3 regions of the Solibacillus sp. FSL H8-0523 genome follow, and region 2 is predicted to be linked to each of the others. Evidence: predicted binding sites of a transcription regulator. Region 2 holds the regulator's gene; each other region holds the start of a gene.
What was found. Region 2 encodes LexA, which represses DNA repair genes until DNA is damaged. Its sites were predicted from a motif close to CGAACATATGTTCG; they were not measured.
Positions count from the first base shown of each region.

Region 1: the regulator LexA is predicted to act here: its motif matches at 2,328-2,341, upstream of uvrB (excinuclease ABC subunit UvrB).
Region 3: the regulator LexA is predicted to act here: its motif matches at 1,464-1,477, upstream of NSQ62_RS11765 (DUF6731 family protein).

Region 1 is NZ_CP150291.1:636,972-641,411, forward strand. Features, by position in the region: one part of gene prfB (peptide chain release factor 2) at 1-867, shown strand, start outside; gene NSQ62_RS02935 (hypothetical protein) at 1,017-1,367, shown strand; gene NSQ62_RS02940 (competence protein ComK) at 1,371-1,859, opposite strand; gene NSQ62_RS02945 (IDEAL domain-containing protein) at 2,030-2,272, shown strand; gene uvrB (excinuclease ABC subunit UvrB) at 2,415-4,397, shown strand; gene uvrA (excinuclease ABC subunit UvrA) at 4,404-4,440, shown strand, end outside.
Region 2 is NZ_CP150291.1:2,800,911-2,805,350, forward strand. Features, by position in the region: gene NSQ62_RS13930 (DUF896 domain-containing protein) at 13-249, opposite strand; gene NSQ62_RS13935 (recombinase family protein) at 1,399-2,055, opposite strand; gene NSQ62_RS13940 (LysM peptidoglycan-binding domain-containing protein) at 2,042-2,392, opposite strand; gene lexA (transcriptional repressor LexA) at 2,552-3,175, shown strand; gene NSQ62_RS13950 (gamma-glutamyl-gamma-aminobutyrate hydrolase family protein) at 3,220-3,918, opposite strand; gene NSQ62_RS13955 (gamma-glutamyl-gamma-aminobutyrate hydrolase family protein) at 3,915-4,440, opposite strand, start outside.
Region 3 is NZ_CP150291.1:2,368,942-2,373,381, forward strand. Features, by position in the region: gene NSQ62_RS11760 (hypothetical protein) at 1-387, opposite strand, end outside; gene NSQ62_RS11765 (DUF6731 family protein) at 415-1,383, opposite strand; gene NSQ62_RS11770 (hypothetical protein) at 1,705-1,896, opposite strand; gene NSQ62_RS11775 (hypothetical protein) at 2,259-2,756, opposite strand; gene NSQ62_RS11780 (sigma factor-like helix-turn-helix DNA-binding protein) at 2,812-3,342, opposite strand; gene NSQ62_RS11785 (hypothetical protein) at 3,538-3,771, opposite strand; gene NSQ62_RS11790 (hypothetical protein) at 4,102-4,440, shown strand, end outside.

The DNA of each region.
Region 1 (4,440 bases), 2.0 Mb from region 2:
GAAATGACATTAGAGCTGTTACGTGAAGAGGCAGACGATGAGTTACAAGAAGAGCTTGGTACGGAACTAGACGAGTATCAACAAAAGGTAGCAGCCTTTGAATTACAAATGCTGTTATCGGAGCCATACGATAAGAACAATGCGATTTTAGAGCTTCACCCAGGTGCGGGTGGTACGGAGTCTCAAGACTGGGGCTCGATGCTACTGCGTATGTACCAACGTTGGGCAGACAAGCGCGGTTTTAAAGTCGAAACATTAGACTACTTACCGGGTGATGAAGCGGGGATTAAATCCGTGACATTAAAAATTTCTGGCCATAATGCATACGGCTATTTAAAAGCTGAAAAAGGTGTACATCGTCTCGTGCGTATTTCGCCGTTCGACTCATCAGGCCGTCGTCATACATCATTTGTATCATGTGATATTATGCCAGAATTTAATGATGAAATCGAAATTGAAGTACGTACAGAGGATTTAAAAATCGATACGTACCGTGCAACAGGTGCCGGTGGTCAGCATATTAATACGACGGACTCAGCTGTTCGTATTACGCATATTCCAACAGGTACAGTTGTACAATGTCAGGCTGAACGTTCGCAAATCAAAAACCGTGAAGCCTCGATGAAAATGTTGAAATCGAAGCTGTATCAATTAGAAATTGAAAAGCAGCAAGCACAATTAGACGAAATTCGTGGTGAGCAAAAAGAAATCGGTTGGGGTTCTCAAATCCGTTCTTATGTATTCCACCCATATTCAATGGTAAAAGATCACCGTACAAGCGCAGAAACAGGTAATGTTGGCGCGGTAATGGATGGCGATTTAGACCAATTTATTACAGCATATTTACGTTCGAAAATCTCATATTAATAGGTAAGGGCTTGTCCGGAAAATTATTTTCTAGGCGAGCCCTTTTTTTATAGTGAAAATTCAAATTGGATAAATTCAATACTTGTGAAAAGTGAAAAAATGTGCAATAATAAATACGAACAAACGTTCTCATTTAAGGAGGCATTTACATGTTACAAATCCCTTCTGGAACGATACCGTATTATGAATCAGGTATTTACTTACCACTACTGTTAGTCATTCTTGAAAAAGATCAGCAAATTATCGAGCAAAGCCCATTTAAGTTTACGCGTCCGTATTTACAGTTCGTGAACACGACACGTTCAAAAATTGAGCAAGATTTAAAGGAAACGAAGGAGTATTTTAAACTTCATCAGATGCGCTTGGTGAGAGGAAAAACAGATGATTTGTTTACCGAGTATCATTTTTATTTTGAAGGAGTCATGGAGTGTCGGAGATATTCGAATATTCGCCTCCGTAACCACAGTGAGTTACTACTTGCTGAATATTTCATGGGGTGAATGTTAAATCGAGCTATTCCGTTGGATGATAATATTTTTCGTATAAATAACAGCTCTTACGTATTGTTGGTTGAATGACTTTAAGTGAACTGGGAAAACGTGCTCAGAGCCATCAAGGAATGTAACGAGTGTGGATTCATTACGTTCTTCAATGTTAATAATCGCATTTACAGCGATCCAAATATTTTGTTTAGAATGTGGCGAAAATAACGGAAACATCACACAAGGATCACCGAAATTATAGGCAACCATAATCGGCATTTTGTGACGCGTATGACCGAAAAATTTTTTCGCATGATGCTTTGCCGCTTCATATGTTGTACCGTGCAACGAACAGGTATGGCGAATGACACGCAACGGTTGGAAAGAAACGATTATCTGACCGTGCTTGTCTAAAATCAACGTATGAACATGGTTACGGAAAGCTTTTGAAATTAAGCAATACGTTGAATTCGTAATAATATATTTAGATGTCGGGTTTGGTTCGAACATATAACTACTCCTCTCTCCTTGAATTTTCACTATACTCTTAAAATAAGCTATGAAATGTCAAAAATCAACATTATTCTCAGAAAATTCAGCCAAAAGATAATTATTCAGAAAATATTGCAAATTAAAAGCGATTTAATTTATAATGGATAAAAGAGATCGAGGTGATATCGATGGATAAATATTATTCGTATACAGACTTTTTGAAAGCAGTCGGTCAACAGCCAACGGGAAAACAATCAGAAAAGTTGTTAAATGAAATTTATTTAGATTTATTTATAAGTCGATTACAGCGCATGCACCGTATCGAACAATTAACTCTGTTAATCGATAATTCATTAGATCAAAAAAACGAACGGGATTTTAAAACGTATGCTTCCGAATTAAAAGAGTTACTGGAAGCACCGATTTCTTAACCAAAAAAGTCACCTTTAAACGAGGTGGCTTTTTTGTATGGTGAAAATCGATTTTCGAATATATGTTCGCAAAATAATCGTCAATTAAAAATGGGTATGTTAAAATAAAATTATGAATACATCGACGGAAAGGACAGCTACTATGACAGAAACGTTTACAATTCAGTCCGCCTACAAGCCGGCGGGAGATCAGCCAGAAGCGATTAAAGAGCTTGTAAAAGGCATTCGCGAGGGCAAGCGTCATCAGACATTGCTCGGCGCTACAGGTACGGGTAAGACGTTTACCATTTCAAATGTGATTAAAGAAATCAATAAACCAACGCTCGTCATGGCACATAACAAAACGCTAGCGGGCCAATTATATAGCGAATTTAAAGAGTTTTTCCCAGACAATGCAGTGGAATACTTTGTAAGTTATTATGACTATTTCCAACCGGAAGCGTATGTACCACAAACGGATACGTATATCGAAAAGGATTCGAGCATCAATGAAGAAATCGATAAACTACGTCACTCCGCAACCGCATCCCTATTTGAACGAAAAGATGTAATTATTATCGCGTCCGTTTCATGTATTTACGGGTTAGGGAATCCAGAAGAATACCGGGAGATGTTAGTTTCCATTCGAACGGGTATGGAATTAGAGCGAAATCAGTTGCTACGCAAATTAGTGGACATTCAGTATGAGCGCAATGATATTAATTTTACGCGCGGAACGTTTCGTGTACGAGGGGATGTCGTTGAGATTTTCCCGGCATCTAAAGATGAACACTGCATCCGTATTGAATTTTTCGGTGATGAGGTCGACCGCATTCGTGAAGTGGATGCCTTAACGGGGGAAATAATAGGGGACCGTCAGCACGTGGCAATTTTCCCAGCATCCCACTTCGTTACGCGTGAAGAGAAGATGAAAGTTGCAATTGAAAATATTGAGCGTGAGCTGGAAGAACGTCTTAAAACACTAAGATCAGAGGACCGTTTATTAGAAGCGCAGCGCTTAGAGCAGCGTACGAATTATGACTTAGAAATGATGAAGGAAATGGGCTTTTGCTCGGGCATCGAAAACTATTCGCGCCATTTAACGTTGCGTGAATCCGGAGCGACGCCGTATACGTTGCTCGATTATTTTCCAAAGGATTTCTTACTTGTAGTTGATGAAAGTCACGTAACCTTGCCGCAAGTACGCGGGATGTATAACGGGGACCAAGCGCGAAAGAATGTGTTAGTCGACCATGGTTTCCGTTTACCATCAGCGCTTGATAACCGACCGCTTATGTTCGATGAATTCCAATCGAAGGTGAGTCAGGCAATTTATGTTTCGGCTACGCCAGGTCCTTATGAATTAGAGCATACACCTGATATGGTGCAGCAAATTATTCGTCCGACTGGCTTACTTGATCCGAACATTGAAGTGCGCCCGATTGAGGGGCAAATTGATGATTTAATCGATGAAATCCAGGAGCGTATTCGTCGAAATGAACGTGTGTTAATTACAACGTTGACGAAGAAAATGTCCGAGGATTTAACGAATTACTTGAAGGAAATGGGCTTAAAGGTTGAATATTTACACTCGGAAATTAAAACACTACAACGTATAGAAATCATTCGCGAGCTACGTAAAGGGACGCATGATGTACTCGTAGGAATTAACTTACTGCGAGAAGGGCTCGATATTCCTGAAGTGTCACTCGTTGCAATTTTAGATGCCGACAAAGAAGGCTTCCTGCGTTCGGAGCGTTCACTGATTCAAACGATTGGACGTGCTGCACGTAATTCGAATGGCCATGTCATCATGTATGCCAATAATATGACCGATTCTATGAAAAAGGCAATTAGTGAAACGCAGCGTCGTCGTGAAATTCAAGAGGCTTACAATGAGCAGCATGGGATTACACCGCAAACGATTATCAAAAAAATACCAGAGATTATTCGTGCAACACAGGCGGCTGAACAAGAAGAAACGTATCTTACAAAAGTAACGGGCGGCAAAAAGCTAACAAAAAAAGAGTTAGTCAAGCTGGTTGAAACATTGGAAGTGGAAATGAAGGAAGCTGCAAAAGCGTTAGACTTTGAACGTGCAGCGGAATTACGCGATATGATTTTTGAATTGAAGGCAGAGGGGTGACGTTACGTGAAAAATACAGAAATCGTTGTACAAGGTGCACGTG
Region 2 (4,440 bases):
ATTTAGGGAAAACTAGTTTATTAAGCCTTTTTGTGCTTTTACTTGTTTTAATTTTTCTGGTGTAACATCGTTTCCTTCTTCATCCACAACTTTTACGTGCTCGATTGTATCACGCATTGTTGTACGGAATACATCTAAATATTCTTTACGTAGTGCTGTGCGTTCTTTTGCTAATTCCTCTGTTAATTTTCCTTCTTTTGCTAATTTCGATAACTCATTAATACGAGCTAATTTCTCTTTTGATAACATGTTGTTCTCACCTTTCTTATATCCAATACTACAAAGGTATAAAAAAACGACTTGAAGAGCAAGTAAAACCGCTTTGCATTTAAACAATAATTGCATATCGTATGGTGTTTTATAGCCTTTACTAAGAATGTTAGTTTAATGACATTGATAGTGATGAATATTTTTGGGGCTAGATTGGGTAAAAAAATCGCTTGGCAGCACGGTTGATCAGATGAAAAACAGGCCCTCTAAAAAAGAGTGGCCTGCTCCGCCTTTCCAACCTTTGTGTTTAATATCATCAATGCACTGTTTCAATAAAACTCACCAATTTTTTAGGCTAGCCCTTACGTTTATTAGCCGCGGCTTCAAGTAACAACATACGATTACGTAACGATAAAGCACGCCATTCTTTAACTGTGATAAACATGCCCCAATCCCCCTCTATGATTTAATTAGCTACGCACTATTGAAACGCATATTAGGCACTTCTATTAGTTCCAAATACGATAAATGCGCGTAGGTATATTTTTGTAAACCTGCTGTACTTAGTTCTTAACGTTAGTTCCGATTAATTTCCGTTTGAAATTAGCAGCAATCGCTTTATTTAAATGTGCTGTATAAGCCAACATCCGCCGAGCTCGATGCTCTAGGTAATCATTTGCGCGATAACGTTCAGCGTACTTTTTATAAATGGCTTTACTAGCCTTAATTCGCTTGTGTGTACGTTTCTTCGTTTAGATCACCTCGCTTATATTTAAAAACACAATATGTAGCACACAGCCCGTATATGCCAATTGTTCAACTTTTAATATGCATCCACATCGTATTAAGGGAATGGATTACTTACGTCAATATGGAGTGGTGTGTGCTGGATTAGTACCTTCTTAATACTTACGAATTCCCCAAGTTCCTTCCCCTGTTCTTTTGTTGCATATTTTACACCTGGAGTTTCTCAATTTTCACTTCCAAATACTTTTGGGCATATATACGCGTTTATTTTTATGTAATTATTGAGCAAGGTTCATAGCTAGCCGTACCGGATCTATATTTTGGAGGTCATAGCAATGGTTTGTAACTAAGTTAGGTGATGGCCTTGCTAACGTTGCCGCTGCTTTAGCTATTTTAGTACCAACACTTCTATAAAAGAGAAAAGACTTGAAGAGCAAGTATCTACTCTTCAAGTCGTTCCATATATTCAATATAACGGCGATGAACAGTCGCTTTACTTATTGGGATACCGAGGCCTTTTAACGTCATCGCGATTTCTGCGAACGTTAACCCCTTTTGGCGCAGCTGCACAATTTCCTCGACCGGTACATCTTTTCGCTCGCGTCCTTCGATATTACCGCGGTTTTTTAAATTGTTTTGCGGCATATAACCGTTTTCTACCGCGCGTCGCATACCACGGCGAATTTTCGCATTGTGCATACGGCGTTGATATTCTTCTACGATGGCTAAAATTTCGAGTAGCATCGTATCCATCTCATTTAATGCTATTGGTCCTGCATCGTTTAGCGTATAAACGGTTGCTTCGTATTTTTGAATCAAATGCAGAACCGCCATTCGTGCATTGCCACGTCCTAAACGTGTTTCATCTTGTACGAATATGGCCTTTATATTTTCTTCTTTCATAAAATCAAGCATATCAAGTAAGCCATCACGGTCTACCTCATAGCCACTATGCTGATCCTTATAGACGCTAAGCTCTGAATAACCTAACGATTTCGCATAGCGTTTTAATTCCTCCTCTTGACGAACAAGAGAGGTTTCTTGCGTGTCTTTTTCTGTACTAACACGGCAATAGAGTACTGCTTTAGTTTGATTCATTATTTCTCGCTACCTTAACTGTCTTGTCTTCCGATGATTCAACTTGATTTAGATTGGCAATATAGTAAGATTCCTTCTCTACCGGTACGACTAAAATTTGTCCAAAGACAACTTTTTCATCGCGTAAGCCATTTTCTTTTTTTACAAAGTTGATCCAATCGTGCTTAGCCATTTTACCACGATATGTTTCAGCTAACGACCATAAAGTATCACCTTGTTCAATCATTACGTGTTCGTATGTTTCAATTTTTTCATCATCTAACAGTAAAAATACGAACAGTAATGCAGAAAATGCGAATAACGTTGATGTGAAGCTGTTTAATTTAAATTTTTTCATCGTATAAACCCCTTTAAGAATGTATGTTCGGAATGTTTGTTCTCATAATAATACGAACATATGTTTTTGTCAACTGTTTTCTCGAACCTATGTTTGCATTTCTGTTCGCATACTGCTATACTGTATCTAAGAAAATAGCAATATAAAGAGGTGAGTTCGTTGACACAAAAAATTTCTAAAAGGCAACAAGCAATTCTAGCTTTTATAAAAGAGGAAGTTCGTTCAAAAGGCTATCCCCCTTCAGTGCGTGAAATCGGTGAGGCTGTAGGTTTAGCTTCTAGTTCAACTGTCCACGGGCATTTAGCTCGTTTAGAAAGTAAAGGGCTTATTCGTCGCGACCCTACCAAACCACGCGCAATCGAAGTATTAGATCAGGACGATTTAATTGTCTCTAAATCAAGTGTCATTCATGTGCCATTAATCGGGAAAGTCACAGCAGGTTTACCGATTTCAGCAATTGAGGATATTCAAGAATACTTCCCTTTACCAGATAAGTACGGTGCAGCAGAAGATGAATTATTCATGCTTGAAATTATGGGTGAATCGATGATTGAAGCTGGCATTTTAGATGGTGACTATGTAATCGTGAAGAAAACATCTACTGCAGATAACGGAGAAATTGTTGTCGCGATGACAGAGGAAGACGAAGCAACGGTAAAACGTTTCTATAAAGAAAAAACACATTTCCGTCTACAACCTGAGAACAGCTCAATGGATCCTATTCTTGTAAATCAAGTATCAATTTTAGGTAAAGTAGTAGGTTTATATCGAAACGTTCACTAATCCATAAAAATCCACTATCAGCAAATTATGATAGTGGATTTTTTTTAGCTTTTATAGTGAATCGCTGCTTCTATAAAGCTTTTAAATAATTTATCAGACGGTATATCATTTTGTAACCCTTCCGGATGCCACTGAACACCGATACAATATGGATGCTCGGGATGTTCGATCCCTTCTACTACACCGTCTTTTGCACGTGCATTCAATAAAAATCCTGGCGCAATGGCATCAACCGCTTGATGATGGAAAGAGTTCGTTAAAATCGAATCTTGGCCAATAATTTGCTGTAATTTTGATGGGAACAGTTCGACTGTATGCGTTAATTCATGACGCATTGAAGCCTGTGTATGCTTCAACACATGCTCTACTTGTGTATCAATATCTTGATATAATGTACCGCCAAAAGCTACATTCATTACTTGTTCCCCGCGACAGATCCCGAGTAGTGGCATCTTGCGTTCAAATGCTTTTTTCGCCATTAAGATCTCGCTTTGATCACGCTCATCAATGACCATACCAAGCTTTGGATGTGGCTCTTGGCCATAGATAAGTGGGTTGACATCATAGCCCCCAATTAATAACACACCATTCAAACTATCTATTACAGAATCTACCGTTTCTTCATCTAAATACGGAATGCAAAGAGGAATCCCACCCGCGCGTTTAATCACATTAATATACGTATTATTAATTTCCATTTTGCCTTCAACTGGGTGCATTGTTAAACCAATAAGTGGTTTCATGGTTTTCCTCCTACTAATGACGTTTGGCATGCCTCTACAAAGCTTGAAAATAGGCGCTGCGCATGAATATTGCCTATTGGCGCAAGTTCTTCTGGGTGCCATTGTACGGAAATACAATATGGATGATCCTCATGTTCCATCGCTTCAATGACCCCATCTTTTGCTACAGCAGATAAGATAAGCCCTTCACCGAGCTCCCCTACTGATTGATGATGGAACGTGTTAACACGAAACACCTCATCTTCAAAAATCACCTTCATTTTTGGTGTTAATACTTCTACACTATGTGCGAGTGCACCACGCTTTGACGCTTGCTTATGACCAATTGCCCCTTCAACTTGCGACGGGATATCTTGCAGTATTGTACCCCCAAAAAAGACATTCATAATTTGCATCCCGCGGCACACACCTAAGATTGGTAGATCACGCTCAAATGCACGCTTCATCAACAATAAGTCACTGTCGTCACGCTTACGTACAACACGACCGATATTTGGATGTGGCTCCTCGCCAAATAGCTCT
Region 3 (4,440 bases), 430 kb from region 2:
ATAAGACCAAAGTATTATCCCCATACTAATGATAAATTTATTAGCGATTGGGCCAGTTACTGCAATAGCTAAATTTATCATTAGAAAATATAAACAATATAATATTTGTTTTTTTAGTTCAATATATAAATAATCGTGTAATCCAGAAAAATGAGTTTTCAATCTTTCCATAACTGGACTTGATTTTAAAGTTATGAGTAAAGTTAAAAATACACCATCGACGGTTAAAATACCAACTGCAAATGTGATAATACTTCCGGTATTTTCACGAATATTAGACATAAAACCAAAATAATATAAGGAGATAGGCAAAATGGATATTATGGTATTCATTAAAAAAGTTTTATTTTCCCAATAAGCCCAGAACTCTTTACCAATTCTTTTCAAATTGCCTCCTCCTTTGTTATTAAAAATTTATGCTTCTAAAGGTACATTTATTGCCGCGATTCTACCTCTCACATGTGGATATTTTTCTTTAAACATCTGATGAATATATTCATGCCCAATACCTTTTCTTTCAACCACTTCTAAAGTAATGATATTTGTCAAAGTAGGAGCAGCTAAATTTATCACTTCTAAAGCAGCTGCTTCTTCTTCACGAGCGACAATTTCCACTTTAGGTCTATCTTTTTCATCCATTTGATGGAAACCTTGAATAACTTCTCTAATTACTCCATTATCTAAACTTTCACTTTTTGGTGCCTGACCTAATGAAATGGTAAGTTCAAAATTAATTCCTCTTGCTTGTCCGATAACTTCAGAAATTTCCCCTAAAACACCTTGTCTAGCAAGTGCATCGGCCATAGCATCAGTACCTTTTATCGTTAATTTCCTGAAAATATCAGCGCTCCCAATAGTCTGAGCTCTAGCTATATCTAGTATAGGTTGAAATTCTACTTTTAATGGAATTCCATCGATTCGTCCAACTAGATTATTATAGCGTGCTCTTAATTCAGTAAGGTATAATTCAACCTGTTTAACATTTAAACTGTATCTGTTAGATTGGATTCCAACAGTACAGAATGTAGGGTCAAAGATTATAGTTACAAACTCACCTATAAACTCATCGTCTTTTAAGCGGATATCTTTTTTAGGTTGTCCTATTGTTTTTAATGAAGGAATACCTGTTGCACGCATTTTCCCTAGTTGAAAAGAATAAATATCAGTTGTTGAATCATAGATCAACGTCTCCCTTTCAAATTCCGCTACATACTCTCCCACATCTATCACACTGTCTAATTGATTTCCTGTAACAGATAAATAATCAAGTAGCTCTTTCATATCCCAAGCAGAAGCTACAGTCCTATTTCCCATACTTGTTGGAATACTTTCCGGTACCATATTAATTGAAAAATAATTAAATCTTACATACTTTTTTACCATTTTTTATACCCCCTAGCTTACTTCGACAATTCCAGACAAATTGTACCATATAAGTAAAGGGAATCAAATAACATTAAATACGAACACTAGTTCTTATTTTATCATTTTTATTTCAAATGTAAATAGAAAAAACACCGATCTAAGGGAAGTCGGTGTTTTCGGAAAATTGTCGATGCTTTTATATTATCATACATTAAATTGTGCAAACATCCTTAAATCGACCTATTAAAATTCTACCAACTAAATAACGTTGCTCATCAACACCACCTCCGAAATTCAACATAAAAAGTCACGCTCGAATGAACGTGACTTTGCCTATTTCTATTTCACTCTAAAAAATTTAATGTTATCACAAGTGTTGCAAACTATAAAATCTACAGGCACTACCATTGAAACATCTACCGTTACTTTTTTCTGTTCATCAATCGTTACTTTTGGTAACCCTACTCTTGTAGGATATGTAAAACTTACTCCGCCACAATTCGAACATGGTGCACTTTTAACTGTATCCATAATATTTCACCTCCCACCCCATCATAAAACCAAATGGGGGGTATTTCCATAACACATTTCTGCTACTGCATCACCGGCACAACCCTACCTCCACACGCACAAGCCTTTGCCAATGTTTTCTTAACTGTCTCATGTCCCGACCGTTGCCGCCCTACCTTGCGACTAACAACCTCTGCTGGTCTGTCGCATCGTTCGCACCGTAGCTCGTAATTTGCCATTGCCCTCGCTCCTTTCGTAAGCACACAAAAAGGAGCGCTGTCTAATGCGCTCCTCTCTCGAAATATACTGCTCTCATTTTATTTTGTGGTAAAAATAAGCGCTCTTATATATAGGGTAATCGTATGGCAAAATTAAAGCAGTTCTCATCCGTTTTTTTCTACCAGTTTTATGTACTCGTCTAAAAATTGTTCTAAAATAACATGCTTTTTCAACAATTTTGTAAATCTCATTTGCCTATATAAATACCAACAACCAACTAAAAATATCAAAATACCAAAAAACATTAATAAATCAACAAATAATTTCAAATTATCATCGAAGGGTTCTTTGTATAAATATTGTGCGTTTAATATATTTGTGGCATTAGAATCTATCTTATCAATTTCCAAAAATCTATAAATCGTATCATATCTTACGTTAATTGAGAGAGATATTAACGTAACTAACAGTGCCATAGTCGAAAACAATATTGAACATATTTCTATTAAATTCGGCCCTGCTATGATAGCCTCCTTTGAAGCCCTAACTTCAAATTGTAACGCTTTGTATTTGCTCAAATGCTTAATATCTTTATTTTCTTTAATTTTCAATTCATCAACTAGTCTATTTATGTTCAGTAATAAAAGTTGTTCTTCAATCAATATAATCCCTCCTTTTTATAATTTACCAAAAAGAGGGATAATTTTCATTCTTAATTTATACAGCGTCAAACAAGCTCTCTTGCGTACCCTTCGTAATATTGCGCTTAATCTTGCATCGAGCACGATTGTAATAGCATTGCACCGTACTTTTCGAAACACCTAGCATTCTAGCAACCTTACTAAACGGTAAACGCTCGGCTTCAATCGCAACAAACACTGCTTTTTCATCTGCAGTTAATCCCTTCATGGCGCTATTAACCTTTTGCTTATTCGCTTCAGCTTTGCTCCAATCTGCTTTAAAACGCTGCTCGTCTTTATGAGACTGAATGTAATTTTGTAGATTCAACATGCACTCTAGCATGTCCTGGTCATCATTCGCATAAGCCATATACGTTTGCATATGGTACGGATCCACGGGAAAAGCATCAACGCGAGTACTTGCCCGGAACTCCGCTGGGTCATATCCTGTTTCCATCCATTCAACCGCCTGCTTAACCTCACGATATAAATCACCGCTGGTAACGCCCTCTGACTTCATCTGCTTCAACAACTGCTTGTATTCTTCTAATAAATCTGCGAAATACATAAGATTGCCCCCTTATGCTATAATTTGTTTGCGAACAATTATTTAAAGGGGCAACCGTGGTGCTGCTAACACCGCGGTTTTATTTGTTTAGTTACAAGCCCACAATTGGTATAATGAACTTGTATAGTTTTGCTGACTTGAGCTGTGGCTTGAGTCTTTTTTTATGCCTGTTACTGCGTAAAATGTTCAAAATGCCTAGTATGATTTTTCGGCATTTCCAGAAATCAAATCAGCACTATTGCCAATCTTTTTATTGCAATCAACACAGTGCGCTACTTTACCGCCACTGTTGTTCAAACTGTACATTTCCGTTTGATTTTCGGCATAATCGCCGTTATTCGTATAGTAAACTGTTGCCCTACCTTTAACTGTTTCTTTTGTATAAAAGCCACCATCACTACCGCAATGCGTGCAATTTATCACCTTCATATATTTCTCTCCTTTTGTTCACAATGCCAAATAGTTAAAATGATTATTCCAAACGTCCTTGCTTCATGATGAGCGTTCTTTATTTTTTCGCAGTATATTATAGAAGGAATTGGCGAATTTGAACGGTCTATGTTTATCATAGGTCGTCAAAATTGACGTACCACAATCGGCAACATACCGTCATTTTAATTGACACCATTCTATAAAAACCATCAATTATACGGATATGAAAAGACGAATATTACGCTTAGAAAAATCGCTTCTTTTTCGCTTTTATTAATTGGTAAATACAAGATATGTTACAATAAAGGAAAAAAAGGGGTTGTTGTAATGAAAGCAATTTTTTCTGATAATGCGGATATTAACCAAAATGCCTATATGAATTGGAGAACAAATCGTCACGACCATCTACATAATATGAATGTTATCGCCAGCGGCTTTGCTAATTCATCATTAGTGATTGTTAAACAAATTTTAGAGAATAACAATCGCGGAAAGCAAGCTGACGATTTAATTTTCCCAATTTTGTTCAATGCGAATCATGCAATTGAAGTTTATTTGAAAACGATAAATTGGTCTTTAAACGTCCTTTTGGAGAAAGACGGTACTTATTCCAAGACACATAATTTGCAAGGTTTATTGAAATCGGTGAAAGAATTATCCGAAGAA